3 regions of the Peribacillus sp. P4_B1 genome follow, and region 3 is predicted to be linked to each of the others. Evidence: riboswitches for the same ligand, from Rfam matches in the RefSeq annotation. Region 3 holds a riboswitch; each other region holds the start of a gene.
The links. A riboswitch is a leader RNA that binds a small molecule or an ion and turns the genes downstream of it on or off. The one in region 3 is predicted to bind preQ1.
Positions count from the first base shown of each region.

Region 1: another riboswitch for preQ1. It lies ahead of AC1DVK_RS21390 (VUT family protein); the one in region 3 lies ahead of queF (preQ(1) synthase).
Region 2: another riboswitch for preQ1. It lies ahead of queC (7-cyano-7-deazaguanine synthase QueC); the one in region 3 lies ahead of queF (preQ(1) synthase).

Region 1 is NZ_JBFUHM010000048.1:13,923-16,125, reverse strand. It holds gene AC1DVK_RS21400 (SRPBCC family protein) at 1-354, opposite strand, end outside; gene AC1DVK_RS21395 (hypothetical protein) at 465-635, shown strand; PreQ1 riboswitch class I at 752-794, shown strand; gene AC1DVK_RS21390 (VUT family protein) at 846-1,388, shown strand; gene AC1DVK_RS21385 (hypothetical protein) at 1,409-1,558, shown strand; gene AC1DVK_RS21380 (hypothetical protein) at 1,606-1,815, opposite strand; gene AC1DVK_RS21375 (hypothetical protein) at 1,854-2,123, opposite strand; gene AC1DVK_RS21370 (hypothetical protein) at 2,120-2,203, opposite strand, start outside.
Region 2 is NZ_JBFUHM010000048.1:20,430-22,632, forward strand. It holds gene queD (6-carboxytetrahydropterin synthase QueD) at 1-338, opposite strand, end outside; gene queC (7-cyano-7-deazaguanine synthase QueC) at 338-1,003, opposite strand; PreQ1 riboswitch class I at 1,059-1,101, opposite strand; gene AC1DVK_RS21445 (methyl-accepting chemotaxis protein) at 1,340-2,203, shown strand, end outside.
Region 3 is NZ_JBFUHM010000050.1:23,542-25,744, reverse strand. It holds gene AC1DVK_RS21800 (DMT family transporter) at 1-853, opposite strand, end outside; PreQ1 riboswitch class I at 981-1,026, shown strand; gene queF (preQ(1) synthase) at 1,135-1,635, shown strand; gene AC1DVK_RS21790 (aspartate kinase) at 1,840-2,203, shown strand, end outside.

The DNA of each region.
Region 1 (2,203 bases), on a different contig from region 3:
TACGAAATCGGTCTCCAGTAGCTCTTCATGCGTAAGTGTTAACTTTACAGTAGAATCATCCATTGGCTGCAGTTGAAAAGTGACCCGAGAAGGATCCTCGCGGGGTGTTTCGTCTCCTATCGTGTTCCATGTAAAAGAGAGCAGTTGCAGCGGCTCACACTTAAGTACATTTCCATGGTCAGTGATTCGTCCATCTTCCAGCAAATATGTAACGGTTGCGCCTTCTTGAAAGGATGACTTGATTTGACATCCAAAGTGATATTTTTTTGTGAATTCGCCACTCGTTAGGGCTTCCCAAAGCTTCTCTGGTGTGGTTGCGATATAAATAGGATAGACAAACGTTGGTTTTTTCATTATTCTTTTTCCTCCTCGCGTTTATACTTCTAGCACTCCTTATCAAGTCCGTGCCAAATAAAAACAAAAAGGGTTGCAATATCAAAATCGTATCATAGCTCTATCAATGATTGTCTGCTTTTTATATCCAGCCGGTCAAGCAGTTTTCTGCGACAGGAATCGGCAAAAGCCTTGAACATTTGCTAAGTGTTAAGCTTTGGCAAAGCGGATATTGGCTTATCGAGTCTGTAAATGAAATCCGTGGATTCGCACCATTCCCAGTGACCAAAACGAAATCATAAGGCGATTATTGAAAGGATATAAGCTTGAATACATTTTAGGATCAGGCCATATGGAAACTTCTTGATTTCCAACCGTTTTCAAGCTACGATAAATAAGGAAATGATAATCCGCTCCGGCGGAAGAGGTTCTAGCTACCCTCTCAAAAAAACTAAGGGGAACAGTGCTCTTTCTTAGGGTGCTGTTTTTTCTGTATAAGGAGAATGAATTAAATGTTAAGAATTCTATTTTATTTAGTATCCATCGTCACGGCGAATGTGGTTACAGCAGCTTTTGATCCATTACATTTGGGCATGTTCATCATTCCGATGGGTACATTGCTCATCGGAGGAACCTTCATCTTTCGAGATCTGGTCCAGAATAAATTCGGCCGTGCGAAAACCTATATGTGTATCGTCACCGCACTTATTTTATCTGCATGTGTTTCATTTTTATTAGGAGATACGTTATTGATTGTATTTGCTTCTGCATTATCGTTCGTGGTGGCAGAAACAGCGGATACGGAAATTTATACCCGGTTAAAGCTCCCGATGAGTTGGAGGGTGTTTTACAGCGGGATCGTTGGAGGGTTTTTCGATTCGGTGATATTTGTCGTGATTGGCCTAAGTCCACTAGGTGCCAATATATTGCCATGGGAAGCCGTACCCGCTGCGATTATCGGACAAATCATCGTTAAAACAGTCATTCAGTCAATCGGTGCCGTACTGTTGGGACGAATCAATGTAAGACTGGAAAAGCGCGTAGTCTCCGGTTGAATTCTAGGAGGGATGCACCGATGGATGGAACCAAAAAGGAAGAAGATAAATGCTATTGCCTCGAGGCCTTTCGCGAAAAATATGGTCCGCATGTCCAGGGGGAATGTATGAAGCTCTCCTGCGCCAATTATCGGAAACATAAAGGAATAGACAAAAAAGGGCCAAATTAGGTCCTTTTTTTGCGTGACTGAAGTAACCCACGAATAAAAGTGCGGAATCAAGAGTGTAGCATGAATTCACGAGTAAACGTGCGAAACTCACGAGTAAATGTGCGGAATTCACGAGTAAACGTGCAAAACTTACGAGTAAATAGCCGAACCCCACGAGTAAACAGCGCGAAATCAAGAGTGTAGCATGAATTCACGAGTAAACGTGCGAAACTCACGAGTAAATGTGCGAAACTCACGAGTAAACGTGCAAAACTCACGAGTAAATAGCCGAACCCCACGAGTAAACAGCGCGAAATCAAGAGTGTAGCATGAATTCACGAGTAAACGTGCGAAACCCACGAGTAAACAAGCCGAACCCACGAATAAACAGCGCGAAATCAAGAATGTAGCATGAATTCACGAGTAAATGTGCAAAACTCACGAGTAAACGTGCGAAACCCACGAGTAAATGTGCAAAATTCACGAGTAAATAGCCGAACCCACGAATAAACAGCGCGAAATCAAGAGTGTAGCATGAATTGACGAGTAAATGTGCGGAATTCACGAGTAAACGTGCAAAACTCACGTAAACAAGCCGAACCCACGAATAAACAGCGCGAAATCAAGAATGTAGCATGAATTCACGAGTAAATGTGCAAAACTCAC
Region 2 (2,203 bases), on a different contig from region 3:
ACAACCATATTTTCAGCCGTAGTGTTCATGAGCGGCAAGGTTTCATTCAAATAACGATGATCAAGGTGGATTTCAATTTCATTTTTCCATATATCCTTGATGTCCCCGAAATCTATCATCAAACCGCGTGAATCCGTATACCCGCTCAATCCGAAAATGACCTTATACGTATGGCCATGCAAGTTCTTGCATTTTCCTTCATAGTCATGTAGATGGTGTGCTGCGTCAAAGGTAAATTCCTTACTGACCATGACCCTTTTAGTTGTATATTTCAATTGGCTGCGCTGAATATCTTGATCTATTTTTTGGAGTTTATCTACTATAGTAAAACCGTACATCACGAAAGCACCTTCCGTCTGCTTACATAGTCATCCAATCCTTTTTTCCGCAACTTACATGCCGGACAATCTCCACAGCCGTCTGATATGATTCCGTTATAGCAAGTCAGGGTCTTTTCGCGGACAAAGTCGAACGCGCCAAGCTGATCGGCAAGCTCCCATGTTTCCTCTTTATTAAGCCACATAAGCGGCGTATCAATCACGAATGACTGGTCCATCGACAAGTTCAAGGTCACATTCAACGATTTAATGAATACATCCCGGCAGTCCGGATATCCGCTGAAATCCGTTTCACAGACACCGGTGACAATATGTTTAGCGCCAATCTGACTGGCCAACACTCCGGCAAACGATAGGAACAGTAAATTCCGCCCTGGTACGAACGTCGACGGCAATTCCCCGTCTTCCCCGTCCTCCACTGCAATGTCACTTCTCGTCAAAGCATTCGGTGCCAATTGGTTCAGCAGCGACATGTCAAGGATATGATGGTTCACGCCCAATTCCTTGGCAATCTCTTGAGCGCATTCGATTTCCAAGCTGTGCCGCTGATTATAATCAAACGTCACCGCTTCCACTTCCTCATATCTCTCCATCGCCCAGAACAGGCACGTCGTACTGTCCTGACCTCCGCTAAACACAACCACTGCCTTTTCTTTCTTCTTCATTTCTATAAAACTCCTTTTTACGGAAAAAAACAGCACCCTAAGAAAAGAGCACTGTTTCTCCTTAGTTTTTTTGAGAGGGTAGCTAGAACCTCTTCCGCCATAACGCGGAATATTATATTTTTCCAAGTCAATAGTAACTTGAAAACGAGAAGAAATCAAGATGTTTGGATTATGGAAAATCACACCTAACGGAGAACTTGGTTATCTTCTCATCTGCTTAAATAACCCATTATTTATCCGATAAAAAAAGAGGGAATAAAATATCGATAAAGGGGTTCATTAATTTGAAAAGTATTAAAGGAAAGATATTGGCAGCATTTTTCACTCATCATATCTTTGTGTATCATCTTAGGAGCATTTAATATTTATAGCAGCAATAAGTCACTTGTACATTCCAAAGATATCATTAGCCAAAAATTGCCGATTCTAATTGATGAAGAACAACTACTCAATAATGTTGCACAAAGAAGCGCACTCGCAAGAGGCTATATTCTATATGGCGACGAAAGTAATAAAGAGAAGTTCTTAAAATATACCGAAGAAAGCAAAGTCATTCAGGAGGATCTATTAGCCTTAAGTGATTCTGAAAAAACGAAGGAATTGATTGAGAAAAGCGTGGATTGGAGAACGATTATTATAGACCGCGTATTTACACAATATGATCAAGGAAATGAAGAACGTGCTATAGAAATACTAAAGGATGAAGTTGCACCAATAAGCAATGAATTGATGGATGGGTTTAGAGAGCTAGCTTCCGAACGCGAAAAAACGATTGTCGATTTAGGTGAAACCGTCATCGCAAGCGGGAAATCGGTTAAGTCTACAAGTATCATCATATCCATTGCGGCAGTCCTTATCGGCCTTGTGCTTGCACTTGTGACTGCAAACCTCATTACCACCCCCCTCCTTAAAGTCAGGGACAGGATGAAAATGGTTGCTGACGGAAAACTGAATCATGAGCCACTGGAGCAAAAGTCAAATGATGAAATGGGTGAATTAACGGTATCCGCCAACCAAATGCAGAAAAACCTTCGTGATACGATCGAAAAAATGCTGGTTGTATCCGAATCCGTTTCCAACCAAAGCGAGGATCTGACTCAATCAGCAAATGAAGTGCAACAGGGCAGCAAACAGATTGCGGCTACCATGTACGAACTTTCGGAAGGCTCGGACTCACAAGCCAACCGGGCAGCTGAAATG
Region 3 (2,203 bases):
TTTTCGTTAAGATAATTCCGATTAATGCTGCAAGTACGCCGGCAATTTGATAGGATTTAAGTTTTTCTTTGAATAAATAACAACCAGCGAATACGACAACTAAACAGTTCAGGCTGACGACAGGAAAGATGATGCTGGCGATTCCAGTATTTAATGCAAAGAAATAACATCCATAGGCTATGATGCTTAATAACCCTACGAGTGATCCAATTTTCACTTCCATTAACTTAATCTTCTCATTCTTGATGGCTAATGCCGAAATGAGATAAAGTGTTCCGCCACCATACATTGATACTAGGATATCAAGGGAGTTTAAATGAAGACGGGTTGATGTCGTCATTAAGATACCTAGCACACCAAATGAGAAAATCGCGAATAATGTGTGCATCATCCAAGGTAAATATTGATGATTGCCCTTAGCATTAGGTGTATACTGAATGACAAGGGTAGCGAGCAGCATGCAGACAATTCCGCTCCACTGCAGTGAAGAAATATGCTCATGAAAAATTAATGCAGCACAGAGGATGGGAAATATTGCATTTGCCGCAATCAGTGGTGATGTCAAACTTGCCGGTCCTTTTTCAAAGGCACTTGCCATCTGGATATTACCGTTAGCGTTCAGTACACCAATGGCTCCACCAAGCAAGATGGATGGCCAGTTAGTAGTCAAGCCATCTACAAATCCGCTATATAAAAGTGCCATGATGAAGGCGGTAAAATAAAAGAAAAATTGGATATGTACCTTTGAGTAACCCTTTCCGTTACTCCATTTAAAAATGCTGTTATTGATTCCGAAACATAAACTGGTGATAAGAGCCGCAAAAATCCACATTGCTTTAATCTCTTCCTTCATGTAGGATAAACTTCTTCTACATTTTAAGCCGAATACGTGTAGGAATCAAACTAAAATAAAAAGTAGATTGACAGATTAGATTTTTTTTTCTATATTTACTATGACAATTTTAAATATTTCCCGATAAACGGGAGAGGTTCATAGCTTCACCCTCTTAAAAAAACTATGGCTTTGATTATTTTTTTGCGAATCAACCATATCTTTGAGGAGATATGGTTTTTGTTATATAGAGGCCCATTTTATGAATCTCCCCTGACAAACGTGGATGAGGAGGACTTTTTATGTCTGGAAGAAAAGAAGAAGAATTAAAAAAAGATATCACACTGCTTGGGAATCAAGGGACAAAATATACATTTGACTATGCGCCTGAAATTCTGGAATCATTCGATAACAAGCATCCGAACCGGGACTATTTCGTCAAATTCAATTGCCCGGAATTCACTAGCTTATGTCCAATAACGGGCCAGCCGGACTTTGCAACCATTTACATCAGCTATATTCCAAGTGTGAAGATGGTGGAAAGCAAGTCATTGAAACTTTATTTATTCAGCTTCCGTAATCATGGTGATTTCCATGAAGACTGCATGAACATCATCATGAATGATTTAATCGAGTTGATGGATCCCAAATATATTGAAGTCTGGGGCAAGTTTACACCTAGGGGCGGAATCTCCATCGATCCTTACACAAATTATGGTAAACCAGGTACGAAGTATGAAGAAATGGCGGATTACCGCTTGATGAATCATGACTTATACCCGGAAACGGTGGATAATCGCTAAAGATTAGAAAAAGACAACTGGCTTATGCCGTTGTCTTTTTTTTGGTTTTTTGCTATTCTCATTCAGTAAACTCACTATTTTGTATTCTTTAAAAATACAAATGTCCTCCTACCAAGGAATTAACACTTGATTGTTTCGTAAAAAAACGTAATAATAGGAAGAGTTAATTTTGACAGAATATTTTCAAAAATAGGGGATGTCGTGATGAAGGTTGCAAAGTTTGGCGGAAGTTCACTTGCGTCAGGTGAACAGGTGAAAAAGGTATTCGAAATTGTAGTTGCTGATCCAGAGAGGAAGATTGTTGTCGTTTCGGCTCCAGGGAAACGCAATTCAAATGATATAAAGGTGACGGATCTATTGATTGAGGCTGCGGAACAGCAGCTGCGCGGGGATAACGGAGAGCATTTGATAGAAGATGTGGTATCCCGCTATGCGAGCATTGCTGAAGAGCTGGATATATCCGAGGAGGTCATCACTGGGATTCATGGAAATCTAAAAGCACTGTTGCATGGAGACCAATCTAACCCGAAGCGCTATTTGGATGCTTTAATGGCCAGTGGCGAGGATA